One region of the Mesorhizobium sp. M1348 genome, then DNA from elsewhere that is predicted to be linked to it. Evidence: riboswitches for the same ligand, from Rfam matches in the RefSeq annotation. Region 1 holds a riboswitch; the other holds the start of a gene.

Region 1 (7,241 bases):
TATCGCTGGGTCATCCTTGCCGATTCCAACGTGCTTATGCCGAGCGATTATGTCCAACAGCTGATGGCGGCATGGCGGCCCGATACCGGCCTCGTCTGCTCGACGCCGATCGGCTCGCGGCCGGACGGATTTTGGGGGGAGGTCGAATGCGCCTTTCTCAACACGCTGCAGGCACGCTGGCAGTACGCTGGAGAGGCGCTCGGCCTCGGCTTCGCGCAGGGCAAGAGCATGTTGTGGAACAAGCCGATGCTCGATGCCAATGGCGGCATCCGCGCGCTTGCTGCCGAGATCGCCGAGGACGCCGCCGCGACCAAGCTGGTCAACGGGCTCGGACTGCGGGTCAATCTTGTCGCCTCGCCCTTCGAACAGCCGCTCGGCCGGCGCACGCTTGGCGAGATCTGGTCGCGGCAGGCGCGCTGGGCGCGGCTGCGCCGCGTCACCTTTGCACTGTTCTTTGCCCCCGAAATCCTGATCGGCGCGGCGCCGCCGCTGGTGCTTGCGCTGATCGCCGCGGCTGACGCCGGCGTCAGCCTGCCGGCAACCGCCATCGCCGTGCTGGTCGCGGCCTACCTGCCGGAATGCGTCTTGGCCTCGGCCAAGGGATGGCACCTGTCGCCGCGCACGATCCCGGCGATGATGGCGCGAGACCTGATGCTTCCCGCCATTTGGGCGCGCGGATGGCTGAGCGGCGCCGTCGACTGGCGCGGCAACGTGATGACCATCCAGACCAAGGCCGTCGCGGAGCTGGAAGAGACCCCGTCCGGCGTCTGATCGGCGCATCCCCGCTCGCCTCTGTTCGGCCAGTCCTTATCCGGCAGCTCTCAGCGCTTGCTCGATATCTTCGAGCAGATCGTTGGCATCTTCCAGGCCGACGGAAAGCCTGAGCGTTCCCGGTCCGATACCGAGCTCGGCGCGAGCCTCATCGGTCAAGTTCTTGTGCGTCGTCGTCGCCGGATGGGTGATCAGGCTCTTGGCATCGCCGAGATTGTTGGAAATCAGCACGATGTCGAGTGCGTTCTGGAAGGCAAAGGCCGCCTGCTTGCCGCCCTTCACATCCAGGCAGATCAGCGTCGAGCCGCCCGACATCTGCTTCTTGACCACGGCCGCTTGCGGGTGGTCGGCGCGGCCGGGATAGATGACGCGGGCGACTTGCGGGCGCTCGGCGAGGAAATCCGCGATGCGGCCGGCACTTTCCGTCTGCTGGCGTACGCGCAGCGGCAGCGTCTCCAGCCCTTTCAGCAGCGTCCAGGCATTGAAGGGCGAGAGGCTCGGGCCGGTGTGACGGAAATAGTCATGCAAGTTTTCGTCGATCCACTTCTTGTCCGACAGAACGATGCCGCCAAGACAGCGCCCCTGGCCGTCAATATGCTTGGTCGCGGAGTAGACGACGATGTGAGCGCCGAGCTGCAGGGGTTTCTGCTGCAAGGGCGTGGCGAAGACATTATCGACGATCAGCCTGGCGCCAATCGAGTTGGCAAGTGCGGCGACGGCGGCGATATCGACCACCTCCAGCGTCGGATTGGTCGGGCTTTCCAGGAAGAACAGTTTGGTGTTCGGCTTGACCGCCTTTTCCCAACTGGCGATGTCTGTGCCGTCGACCAGTGTTGCCTCGATGCCGTATTTCGGCGCCAGCGTCTCGACCACCCAGCGGCAGGAGCCGAACAGCGCGCGCGCCGCGACGATATGGTCGCCCGCCTTGGCGCTGCACAGCAGTGCTGCCGTCACCGCCGCCATGCCGGATGCCGTGGCGCGCGCGTCCTCGGCGCCTTCCAGCGCGCACATGCGTTTTTCAAACATGTCGACGGTCGGGTTGGCATAGCGCGAATAGATGAAGCCCGGCTCCTCGCCCTTGAAGCGGGCTTCCGCCGCTTGCGCCGTCTCGTAGACATAGCCTTGGGTGAGATACATCGCCTCGGAGGTCTCGCCGAAGCCGGAACGCAGCGTCCCGGCATGCACGAGTGCGGTCTGAGGCTTCCAGTCGCGCTTCTTGTTCATCATTCTATCCAACACCAAAAATGGTCCAAACAACAAAAAACCGGTCGCGAAAGTCGCAACCGGTCCATATGGCCTTGCGGCCCGACGGTCCTTTAGCGACTTGTTTAACGTGGCTGCAAGCCGACCGGCCAAATCACCACGGGATAACGACCTTTAGACCCGCGCCACGCTTGCGTCAATTGCCGGCATGATTAAGAGGGTTGTACCAAGCAGGTGCCAAAGGCGTCCACGGTCGGACCTGCGACAGTACAAGACCTCGCCCGGCGTTCGAACGGAGCCAGACCCTTGCGGCAGACAGGCATTCTTCCCGATCAGGATATTTCCGCGCTGTTCCAGTCGGGCGCGCTGAAATCGCCGCGCACGCTCGATGCCGATCAGATCCAGCCGGCCAGCCTTGACCTCAGGCTCGGCGACAAGGCCTGGCGGGTGCGTGCTTCCTTCTTGCCCGGCCCGGACCACAGGGTTGCCGACAAGCTCGACCGGCTGAAGCTGCACGAGATCAACCTCGCCGAAGGTGCCGTGCTGGAAACCGGCTGCGTCTACATCGTGCCGCTTCTCGAAAGCCTGGCGCTGCCCGCGCATATTTCGGCTTCGGCCAACCCGAAGAGCTCGACCGGGCGGCTCGATATCTTTACCCGGGTTATGACCGACCGTGGCCACGAGTTCGACAAGATCGCCGCCGGCTATGAAGGCCCGCTTTATCTGGAAGTCAGCCCGCGCACCTTCCCGATCGTCGTGCGCACCGGCTCGCGGCTGTCGCAGATCAGGTTCCGCACCGGCAATGCGCTTTTGTCGGAAAGCGAGCTGCACGAGTTGCACCGCGCCGAAATGCTGGTCGCCACCGAACCACCCAATATCTCAGGCGGTGGCATCGCGCTGTCGATCGATCTCGACGGCGACAAGGACGGGCTGGTCGGCTATCGCGGCAAGCACCACACCGGCCTGGTCGACGTCGACAAGCGCGCCGCGCAGGATGTCGTCGATTTCTGGGAGCCGCTCTACAAGAGCGGTGCCGGCGAGCTGGTGCTCGATCCGGACGAATTCTATATTCTGGTGTCGCGCGAGGCGGTGCATGTGCCGCCGCTCTACGCCGCCGAAATGACGCCCTTCGATCCGCTGGTCGGCGAGTTCCGCGTCCATTATGCCGGTTTCTTCGACCCGGGTTTCGGCCATTCGGCGTCGGGCGGCACCGGCAGCCGGGCGGTGCTCGAGGTACGCAGCCATGAAGTGCCGTTCATCCTCGACCACGGCCAGATCGTCGGGCGGCTAGTCTACGAGCACATGCTGAAACGGCCGCAAGCGCTCTACGGCACAGATCTCGGCTCGAACTATCAGGCGCAGGGCCTGAAACTGTCCAAGCATTTCCGCGCCGCGCGCTGAGCTTGTTCGCAAGCCGTCAGCCGCGAACAAGCTGTCAGCCGCGAAACAGATATTCTTTCGCGGCGCCAAGGCAGCCATGAAACTGACCGATAAAGAGCAGTTCTCGCACTGCCAATCGCTTCTTCCCCCAAAATCCTCTGGTTTGCTTCTCGTCAAGTGAGGCGCTTGAGCTGGACTGCAAGGGGAACAACTGCTTGCCGAGACATCCCAGCACATGGGCTCTGGCGGAGTCGATACCGCAGGCTCTGCCATTGTCGTTCATTCTGTCAGCGCGGAGTGCGGACGTCATGCGATCCGCGTTGCGCATCAGAAAGCTCACTTGCGATTTCGAATAGCCGGTGGCCAGAAGCCGGTTAGTCATCGACATCCGGGCTTCGCGATAGGATTTTGCGCTGCATTGTCCGGCGCTGTAAGCCGCTGGGGAGAAATAGGCGAGGAACAGGACTAAACTTACGAACACAGTGCCAATCCGCAGGCCGTTCATCTTTCGCCCCTGAATTCTGTCACCAGTTTACAACGCCTTCACCGCCACCTTCACCGGCTGCTCGATTTCAAGCGGGTTGCGCAGCGGCAGGCCGAAATCCTGGGCCTCGATTTCGAACACGTCGCCGGCCTCGGTCCTGATGCCGTCGGCGAAGGACAGCGTCGCCGTGCCGAACATGTGCACATGCACGTCGCCCGGCTGGCGGAAGGCCGAGTATTTGAAGTGGTGATGCTCGAGATTGCCAATGGTGTGCGACATGTTCGCCTCGCCCGACAGGAACGGCTTTTCCCAAAGCAGCTTGCCGTCACGCAGGATGCGTGAGGCGCCGCGGATGTCGGACGGCAGATCGCCGATCAGGATTTCGGGCCCGAACGAAGCGTTGCGCAGCTTGGAATGGGCAAGGAAGAGATAGTTCACGCGCTCGGTGACGTGGTCGGAAAACTCGTTCGACAGCGTGAAGCCGACGCGGAACGGGGCGCCGTCGTCGCCGATCACATAGATACCGGCGATTTCCGGCTCCTCGCCGGCATCCTGGGCGAAGGCCGGCGACATAAGCGGCGCCCCGGGCGCCACTGCCATGGTGCCATTGCCCTTGTAGAACCATTCCGGCTGCACGCCAGTCTGGCCCTTCGCCGGCTTGCCGCCCTCAAGCCCCATGCGGAACATCTTCATGGAATCGGTCAGCTGTTCCTCGCCGTCCGTGCTGAGCTTCTTATGCATGGAATCGCGGGTCGCGGCGGAGCCGAGATGCGTCAGCCCGGTGCCGGTGAGATGGAGATGCGCCGGATCGGGATGGTTGATCGGCGACAGCAGCCGCCCCTTCTTGTAGGCTGCGTCGAGATCGACGGTTTCGCCAAAGCCCTTGCGCTCGATCAGGGCGACAAGCCCGCTGCCGGTGCGCGCGGCCTCCATCGCCAGCGAATAGACGCTGCGGGCGCCGTTGATGACGCGGGTCTTGCCGCCGTTGCGGGCAACGACGCGGATCGTCTCGGCGTCGTCGAGGATCTGTGAGATCAGCATGGTAACCCTCTCTGAATTGCGGGCTGGCCTGCCTTTCTCGGCAAACCCTACCCTGCGCGGCCCGGACCCTGTCCGCGCCTCGGTTGAAATTCTTCGTCCGGATTGCGCTCGCGGATCAGGTCCTTCGGGGGACTTTTTCGCGTCGCCCGGCAGCGCCGCGATATGACCCGTATGCCTCCTGGTTGCCTCTCAAGCCTTGTTCTTGTTGTAGACGTCGAAGACGACGGCGCCGAGCAGCACCAGGCCTTTGACCACCTGCTGCCAGTCGACATTGACGCCCATGATCGACATGCCGTTGTTCATGACGCCCATGATAAAGCCGCCGACCACCGCGCCGATGACCTGGCCGACACCGCCCATCGCCGAAGCGCCACCGATGAACACCGCGGCGATGACGTCAAGCTCGCTGCCGAGGCCCGCCGCCGGCACAGCCTGCCCCAGGCGCGCAGCGATAATCAGGCCGCCGAGTGCCGACAGCACGCCCATATTGATGAACACCATCAACGTCAGCCGTTCGGTCTTGATGCCCGATAGCTGGGCTGCCTTGGCATTGCCGCCCATCGCGTAGATGCGACGGCCGATCGTCATGCGTTTGGTAACGAAGACGAACAACGCGATCAGCACGCCCATCACCATGAGAACGATGGGGAGACCCCTATAGGTGGCGAATTGGTAGACGAGAAACAGCGCCAGCGCGCTGATCACCAGGGTCTTGACGACGAACAGCGAGAAGGGCTCGGCTTCGTAGCCATGCTTCTCACGGGTGCGCCGTGCCCTGAGTCCGAAATAGGCATAGGCGAGCACGGCGACGAGGCCGATCACGATCGTCGTCAGGTGCAGCGTCAGGCCGCTGCCGACAATGGTTTTGCCGGCGGCGTTCACGGTTGGCGGTATCAGCGTCAATGGGCCGATCAGGTCCGGAATGAAGCCGGAACTGAGCGCCTTGAAGCCGACGGGGAGCGGCCCCACGGAAGACCCGCCACCCAGCAGCGCCTGGCAGATGCCGCGGAAGATCAGCATGCCCGCCAGTGTGACGATGAAGCTCGGTATTCGATGATAGGCAATCCAGTAGCCTTGTGCCGCGCCGATCGCGCCACCGACGATCAGGCAGATGATCGACACCACCAGCGGATTGCTCAACGGGCCAAGCGGCCAGATGACCATCATCATCGCCGCCAGCGCGCCGATGAAGCCGGCGACGGAGCCGACGCTGAGATCGATGTGGCCCGAAACGATCACCAGAAGCATGCCCAGCGCCATCACGATGATGAAGCTGTTCTGCTGAACCAGATTGCTGAGGTTCACCGGCTTGAACAGCGTTCCGGACGTGGTGAACTGGAAGAACACCATGATTGCGATCAACGCCAGCACCAACCCGTATTCGCGCAGGTTGGTGACCAGCGCCGAGACGGCAATGCGAGGTCCCTGTTGTAGGTCCTGGGCAACGCCGGTCTGCGGCCCGGGAGCGCTTTCGGTGCTCATGATGCTTTTCCTTCTCCGCGGACGATGGCGCGCATTATCTTTTCCTGGCTGGCGTCGCTCGCCGCCATTTCGCCGACGATGCGTCCTTCGTTCATGACGTAGATGCGGTCGGTGATGCCGAGCAGTTCGGGCATTTCCGACGAGATGACGATGATTGCCTTACCCTCGGAGGCGAGACGCGCGATGATCGTATAGATTTCATACTTGGCACCGACGTCGATACCGCGTGTCGGCTCGTCGAGAATCAGCACTTCCGGATTGGCGAACAGCCATTTCGACAGCACCACCTTCTGTTGATTTCCGCCAGAAAGGTTGCCGGTCATCTGGTAGACGCTCGAGGCTCGGATATTGGTCCTGCCGCGATAATCATTGGCGACCGAGAGCTCGCGCAAATCGTCGATCACGCCGTGGCGCGACACGCCGGGCAGGTTGGCCAGCGTGATGTTGTGCTTGATGTGGTCGATCAAGTTGAGACCGTAGGTCTTGCGGTCCTCGGTAACGTAGGCGATGCCGTGCTCCACCGCCTTGCTCACCGAAGAGACATCGATCGGCTTGCCGTTAAGGAACGCCTCGCCGGTGATGCGACGGCCATAGGACCGGCCGAACAGGCTCATCGCAAACTCGGTCCGGCCGGCGCCCATGAGCCCGGCAATGCCGACCACTTCGCCCTTGCGGGCGTTGAGGTTGATGCCCTTGATGACCTGCCGCTCGGCATGGATGGGGTGGTAGACCGACCAGTTTTTCACTTCGAGAACGGTCTCGCCGATCTTCGGCTCGCGCGGCGGATAGCGGTCGTCGAGCGAACGGCCGACCATCGAGGTAATGATGCGGTCCTCCGAGATGTCCTTCTTGGCCAGCGTCTCGATAGTCCGGCCGTCAC
Region 2 (7,241 bases), on a different contig from region 1:
CCACCGCCATCCCCGAGCAGAAGAAAGAGATCCAAACCGGCTTTGCCGGACTGGCGCTGCTCGGCAACCAGCCGTCGATGCCGCTTAAGATCGTCAGGGGCAAGGCCTCGCTCGGCTTCATCCCGCTCGGCAAGATCAAGCCGCTCGACTAATGCATGTCGCGCAAAAGTGTGCAGCGGTTTTGCGACAACGACATGCATCAAAACAAGAACCTAATGCGCGTCACATGAGGCCGGTCGAACGCGACGCGCTTTAGAGTAATTCCAGGAAAAGTGTGAACGGTTTTCCGTCCGGAATTGCGTCAAAACAAAAAGATAGAGCGGCTCGGCGTTTCCGTGAAACGATGAACCGTTCTAGGGCGGTCTGGCCTGCGATCGGCCTGCCGCGGCTTATCCCTTCGGCGGGTGTTCGACTGCCTGGCGGCCGAAATCCGGTACGTCGATGTCCTGGCCGGCCTCGATAATCGAGCGGCGGACGGCGCGGGTGCGGGTGAACAGGTCGAACAGCTTTTCGCCGTCGCCCCAGCGGATCGCCCGCTGCAGCGAGGACAGATCCTCGGAAAACCGCGCCAGCATTTCGAGAATGGCGTCCTTGTTGTGCAGGCAGACGTCGCGCCACATGGTCGGGTCGGACGCCGCGAGACGGGTGAAGTCGCGAAAGCCGGAAGCCGAGTATTTGATGACCTCGGACTTGGTCACCGACTCCAGATCGTCGGCGGTACCGACGATGTTGTAGGCGATGATGTGCGGCAGGTGCGAAACGATGGCCAGCGTCATGTCGTGATGCTGCGGGTCCATCGTGTCGATGTTGGAGCCGCAGCGGCGCCAGAATTCCGAGAGCTTTTCCAGTGCCGCGGGATCGGTGCCGGGCAGCGGCGTGAAGATGCACCAGCGGTTCTCGAACAGTTCGGCAAAACCGGCATCCGGTCCCGATTTTTCGGTGCCGGCCAAAGGATGGCCGGGGATGAAGTGCACGCCATCAGGGACATGCGGCTGCATCTGCGCGATGACCGACGCCTTGGTCGAGCCGACATCGGTGAGGATGGCGCCCTTCTTCAGCGCCGGTGCGATCTCCGCGGCGACGGTACCCGAAGAGCCGACCGGCACCGAAACGATGACCAGATCGGCGTCGCGAACCGCCTCTTTCGCGTCCGTCGTGTAGGTGTCGCCAAGGCCAAGTTCGCGCGCCCGCGCCAGCGTCGCCTCGCTGCGCGTCGAAATCGCGACTTGGCCGGCCAGTCCCTCGCGGCGGATGACGCGGGCAAGCGACGAGCCGATCAGGCCGATGCCGACCAGCGCGATCTTTTCGAACATCGGTGAGGTCATGGTGTTCTAGCTTTTCAGGAATGTCGCGAGTGCTGCGACAACGCCGCGGTTGGCCTCTTCGGTGCCGATGCTCATGCGCAGCGCGTTGGGAAAACCGTAGCCGGAAACGCGCCGCAATATGTAGCCGCGCTGGCTGAGGTAGTCGTCGGCCGCCTCCGCCGAATGCTTTTTGTCCTCGGGAAAGTGGATGAGGATGAAATTGCCGACGCTCGGCGTCACCCGCAGCCCAAGCCCCTCCAATTGCTCGCTCAGCCAAGCCAGCCAGGTCTCGTTATGCGCGACGCTGCGTTCGATGTGGGCGCGGTCGCGGATCGCCGCGATGCCGGCCTCGATTGCCGTCGCATTGACATTGAAAGGTCCCCGCACGCGGTTGATCGCGTCGATGACGTGCATTGGCGCATACATCCAGCCGATCCGCGCGCCGCCCAGGCCCAATTTGGAGAAAGTGCGGGTCATGACCACGTTTTCCGCGCTGCCCACCAACTCGACGCCGGCTTCATAGTCGTTGCGCCGGACATATTCGGCGTAAGCGGCATCCAGCACCAGAAGCACGTTTCGCGGCAGGCCGGCATGCAGGCGGCGCACCTCCTGGAACGGCACGTAAGTGCCGGTTGGATTGTTTGGATTGGCAAGGAAGATGATCCTGGTGCGCGGCGTCACCGCGGCAAGGATCGCGTCGATGTCGGCGCGTTCGTGGGTCTCCTTGACCGTTACCGGGACCGCACCGGCCGACTGTATATAGATCTTGTAGACCATGAAGCCGTGTTCGGTGATGATGGCTTCATCGCCGGGTGCGAGGTAGGTCTGCGCCAGCAGGCCCAGAATCTCGTCGGAGCCGTTGGAGCAGACGATGTTCGCCGGGTTGAGCCCGTGCACCTCGGCGATCGCTTCCCTCAGGCGCCTGGCGCTGCCGTCGGGATAGACCGCGAGCTTGTCGGCGACCGCGCGCGCGGCCTCTATCGCCTTTGGCGAAGGACCGAGCGGGTTCTCGTTCGCCGACAATTTATGGACCTTGGCGACACCTTCAGACGCCGCGCTCTTGCCGGGCACATAGGCTTCGATGTCCATGATGCCGGCGCGGGGCGTTGGACGTATCTGATCCGGTGTCTGGCTCATTCCATGAAATCCGTCGAGGATGCCTCCATCCGGAGGCCGCAGCGGAAATACAAGCCGTGGCCCGGAATGTCGAGGGGCGGCAATTCGGGATCAAGAACTTGCCGTTGACGAAGCCATGCGCGAGTCATAGAAGAACGGCTACAGTTCCGTGGTGATTTGGCCGGTCGGCTTGCAGCCACGTTAAACAACTTGCTAAAGGGCCGTTTGCATCCTGTAACCGGCTTTGCGAAGGCATGGCCGGTTTTTTGTTGCCCTGACTGGTTGTTGCTCCAGACTGGCGGCAGCTGAAGCCCGGGCAAGGAGATGTGATGGTCGCTTTGCGCGCTCGAAAAACCAACAACGAGGCCGACCAGCCGTCGAGCCCGGTGTTGCGTTTCGGCGCCGACAAGCCGCTCAAGCTCGACGCCGGCACGCTGCTGTCGCCGTTCCAGATCGCCTACCAGACCTATGGCACGCTCAACGACGCGCGCTCCAACGCCATCCTCGTCTGCCATGCGCTGACCGGCGACCAGCATGTCGCCAACACCAATCCGGTGACCGGCAAGCCGGGCTGGTGGGAAGTGCTGATCGGCCCCGGCAAGATCATCGACACCGACCGTTTCTTCGTAATCTCGTCAAACGTCATCGGCGGCTGTCTCGGCTCCACCGGCCCCGCCTCGACAAATCCCGCCACCGCCAAGCCCTACGGGCTCGACCTGCCGATCATCACCATCCGCGACATGGTGCGGGCGCAGCTGAAGCTGGTCGAGCATTTCGGCATCGAACAGCTGTTCAGCGTGCTTGGCGGCTCGATGGGCGGCATGCAGGTGCTGCAATGGGCCTCCAGCTATCCGGAGCGCGTCTTCTCGGCGCTGCCGATCGCCACCGGCGCCCGCCATTCTTCGCAGAACATCGCTTTCCACGAGGTCGGCAGGCAGGCGGTGATGGCCGACCCCGACTGGCATGGCGGCAAATATTTCGAGCATGGCAAGCGGCCGGAAAAGGGGCTGGCGGTGGCGCGCATGGCCGCCCACATCACCTATCTGTCGGAAGCAGCGCTGCACCGCAAGTTCGGCCGCAACCTGCAAGACCGCGAAGCCCTGACCTTCGGCTTCGATGCCGACTTCCAGATCGAGAGCTATCTGCGCCATCAGGGCATGACCTTCGTCGATCGCTTCGATGCCAACTCCTATCTCTACATGACCCGGGCGATGGACTATTTCGATCTCGCCGCCGACCATGGCGGCCGGCTGGCCGATGCCTTCGCCGGCACCAAGACGCGCTTCTGCCTGGTTTCGTTCACCAGCGACTGGCTGTTCCCGACCGAGGAGAGCCGCTCGGTCGTGCACGCGCTGAACGCGGCCGGCGCCTCGGTATCGTTCGTCGAAATCGAGACCGACCGCGGCCACGACGCCTTCCTGCTCGACGAGCCGGAACTGTTCGCCGCCATCAAAGGCTTCATCGCCTCGGCCGCGCGGGCGAGAGGGCTCGGCGCATGACCTCGGAAGGTTGCGGACTGTTCGGATCAGGACCATGCGCCAGGCAGGAGCCGAACGCATGAGCGTCAACCGCGCCCAGCGCGTCGACCTCGAAGTCGTCGCCGATCTCATCCCGCCGCAGTCGCGGGTGCTGGACGTCGGTTCCGGTGACGGCCTGCTGCTCGAATTGCTGCAGGAGACCAAGAAGGTCGATGGCCGCGGGCTGGAACTGTCGCAGCGCGGCGTCAACGAATGCGTGGCGCGGGGCCTGTCGGTCATCCAGGGCGATGCCGACAAGGATCTCCAATTCTATCCCGACAAGGGTTTCGACTTCGTCGTCTTGTCGCAGACCTTGCAGGCGACCCGCAATCCGAAGCTGGTGCTCGACGAACTGCTCCGGATCGGCAACCGCGCCATCGTCTCCTTCCCGAATTTCGGCCATTGGCGGGTGCGCTTTTCGCTGCTCTTCAACGGCCGCATGCCGGTGACCAAGGACCTGCCCTATTATTGGTACGACACCCCCAACATCCATTTCTGCACCATTCGCGATTTCGTCAATCTATGCGACGAGCTTGGCGCGACGGTGGAAAAGGCAACCGCGCTCGACGCCAACGGCCAGCGGATCGGCTTCTCGATGCCGTGGTGGTTCTGGAATTTTTTCGGCCAGCAGGCGGTGTTCCTGCTGAAACGATAAGAGCCAGTCGTAGCAGATCGTCCCTTTATTCGAGAACGTCGGTGGCCTTGTGCGGGTGCTGGACGCCGTCGACGAAGACCACGTCGGACTGGGAATTGCCGGTACGCAGCGGCAAGATCTCCCGATAGGCGGGCGAGTCGTACCATGCGCGCGCCTGCTGCCTGTCGGGAAACTCGATAATCACGAGGTGCCCCGGCCAGGTGTTTTCAACGGCTTCCACCTCGCTGCCATGCACGATGAAGCGACCGCCAAACGGCTCCAGCGTGGCATCGATCTTGTGCAGGTACTCGATGATCTGCGGCCCTGGCGTGACCTGGCGCATATGGGCGACGGCATAGGCGGTCATGGCGTAACTCCTTGTGGTCGAAAGCCGAACAATCGGCTTGATGGGAGCAGTTTTGCCGAGACGTAGCGCACAGGTCGATTACCCCCGAGGTAATGACACTGAATACAAAACTGGCGCGCCGCTGCCGTCACTGAAAGATATTTCCGCCTGGCACCGATGATTTCCCCTCGCCCGCGCTGTCCTTATCGATGAGCGCGCCTGGATGGTCCGGCGGCCGGGAACAGAGAGGTGATCCATGGGATCGTTGCAAGGTCAGAATGTCGTCGTCGTCGGAGGCAGCCGTGGTGTTGGCCGCTCCATCGCGGAGGCCGCCCTCAAGGAGAAAGCGACGGTGCTGGCCGTCGCCCGCGGAAAACAGGCTCTGGCGCAATTTGCCTGGGAGGTCTCGGGTGTGAAGACGCTCGCGGTCGATGCGACGGTGGACTCCGCCCCCGATAAGGTCTTCGCCGCGCTGGAGCCGGACGTGCTGGTGATCTGTGCAGGTGCGCTGGCGCCTTCCGCGCCGGTGCATGAACAGAACTGGAAGGCGTTCTCCGCAAACTGGGACACGGACGTCAAGGCCTCGTTCCTGTTTTGCCGGGCCGCTCTGCGGCGTCCGCTCAAGCCGGGAACCCGGATCGTTCTGATCTCCAGCGGCGCGGCCTTGACCGGCGGGCCACCGAACGCCGGCGGCTATGCCGGCGCAAAACGCATGCAGATGTTCCTGGCCGGTCATAGCCAGAAGGAGGCCGACCGGCTCGGCCTCCGCCTGCGCTTCATGGCGCTCGCGCCGATGCGCATCATGCCGGAGACCGGCGTCGGCAAGGCCGGCGTCGACAGCATCGCGGCCTATATGGGCATCCAGCCGGCGGACTTCATCGCCGCCATGACCGACATGCAAACGCCGGCCGATGTCGGACGGGCGGTGGTCGCGCTCGCCACCGGCCAACCGCAAGGCAGTTCCTTCATGGTGAGCGGGAGCGGCCTTGCACCGGCCGCCTGAGGCGCGCGTAATGCGAACCTAACCCGGAAGTCCCATGACAGACGCTCAGCCACCTCTGGACCCAGCACGCCAGCCGATTCTCGATCGGCTGGCCTTCGAGAAGGTCACGGCCGCGCATCGCCGCGAGCTCAAGCTGCATTGCTATCGCATGATGGGTTCGCTGCACGAGGCCGACGACCTCTCCAGGACACGTTGCTTCGCGCCTGGCGCGCAAGATCGGAGTTCGACGGGCGGGGTTCGGTTCGCGGTTGGCTCTACATGATCGCGACCAACGCTTGCCTCAACGCCATCAAGGCGAGGTCGAGGGCGCGTCGCATTCTCCGGGAACCCGGACGGCCGCCCTCCCACGGGGCGGCCATGGGCGGGCCTGTAGCCGACATCGCCTGGCTGGAGCCCTACCCCGACGCGGAGCTTCCAGACATTGCCGGCAGCGAGCCAGGTCCGGAAGCTCGTTACGAGAGCCGCGAGGCCGTCCAGATCGCCTTCGTCGCCGCGATCCAGGATCTGCCGCCCAGACAGCGCGCCGCGCTGCTGCTTGCCGACGTCCTCGGATGGTCGGCTGTCGAGGCGGCGCGTTTGCTGGGCGGATCGACGGCTTCGATCAACAGCGCGTTGCAGCGGGCCCGCGCAACGCTGGCGGCGCGCTATCCTCAGGGACGGCCGGCCAGCCGATCACGGCCCAGCCCCGAAGAAGGCATGCTGCTCGAACGCTACATGCAGGCCTGGCAGGCCGCCAATCTCGACAGCTTGATCGAGCTCCTGCGTGAGGACGCCATCTATACCATGCCGCCCTGGCGCGAATGGTATCAAGGCCGCGAAGCGATCCGCGGTTTCTTCGAGACCGTTTGGCCGAGGTTTGGCGGCTTCCGCACGCTGGCCACCCGCGCCAATGCCCAGCCGGCGGTCGGGGTTTATTCCCGCAGCCACGATGGCCCTGAATGGCGGGCCCATTCCCTGCATGTGTTCGACGCGGCCGAGGGCGGGATCGCTTCCTTGACGATCTTCATAGGGCCGCTCGGGCCATCTCTGTTCCCGGCCTTCGGCCTGCCACCAGCCTAGCTTACCCCTGGCAAGCCTTACCGGTCGAGTTCCGGGAAATACGGGTCGGAGAAAAACCGCCGGTCGCGCTCGCCTTGCAGGCAGTCGATCGGTGCGTCGACGCGGATCGTCCTCGGATCTTCCCTGGGATACTCGATGCCGCTGACCTCGAGGATCAGTTTGCGGCGAGTGGCGGTGGCGAATTCGGAAGCAGCATAGATCGGCAGCACGAACGAGCCCGGCCCGCCGGTAACGCATTCGGCATAATACCGGTCGAGATGAC

The links. A riboswitch is a leader RNA that binds a small molecule or an ion and turns the genes downstream of it on or off. The one in region 1 is predicted to bind S-adenosylmethionine.
Region 2: another riboswitch for S-adenosylmethionine. It lies ahead of metX (homoserine O-acetyltransferase MetX); the one in region 1 lies ahead of NKH13_RS21805 (O-succinylhomoserine sulfhydrylase).

The regions. Positions count from the first base shown of each region.
Region 1 is NZ_JAMYLH010000014.1:18,504-25,744, reverse strand. It holds gene NKH13_RS21810 (ceramide glucosyltransferase) at 1-771, shown strand, start outside; gene NKH13_RS21805 (O-succinylhomoserine sulfhydrylase) at 808-1,998, opposite strand; SAM riboswitch at 2,068-2,145, opposite strand; gene NKH13_RS21800 (2'-deoxycytidine 5'-triphosphate deaminase) at 2,281-3,375, shown strand; gene NKH13_RS21795 (hypothetical protein) at 3,410-3,859, opposite strand; gene araD1 (AraD1 family protein) at 3,887-4,879, opposite strand; gene mmsB (multiple monosaccharide ABC transporter permease) at 5,069-6,361, opposite strand; gene mmsA (multiple monosaccharide ABC transporter ATP-binding protein) at 6,358-7,241, opposite strand, start outside.
Region 2 is NZ_JAMYLH010000001.1:441,800-449,040, reverse strand. It holds gene NKH13_RS02285 (DUF2125 domain-containing protein) at 1-152, shown strand, start outside; gene NKH13_RS02280 (prephenate/arogenate dehydrogenase family protein) at 390-1,325, opposite strand; gene hisC (histidinol-phosphate transaminase) at 1,332-2,441, opposite strand; SAM riboswitch at 2,580-2,657, shown strand; gene metX (homoserine O-acetyltransferase MetX) at 2,750-3,919, shown strand; gene metW (methionine biosynthesis protein MetW) at 3,978-4,592, shown strand; gene NKH13_RS02260 (DUF1330 domain-containing protein) at 4,618-4,938, opposite strand; gene NKH13_RS02255 (SDR family NAD(P)-dependent oxidoreductase) at 5,174-5,920, shown strand; gene NKH13_RS02250 (RNA polymerase subunit sigma-70) at 6,059-6,979, shown strand; gene NKH13_RS02245 (DUF1194 domain-containing protein) at 6,997-7,241, opposite strand, start outside.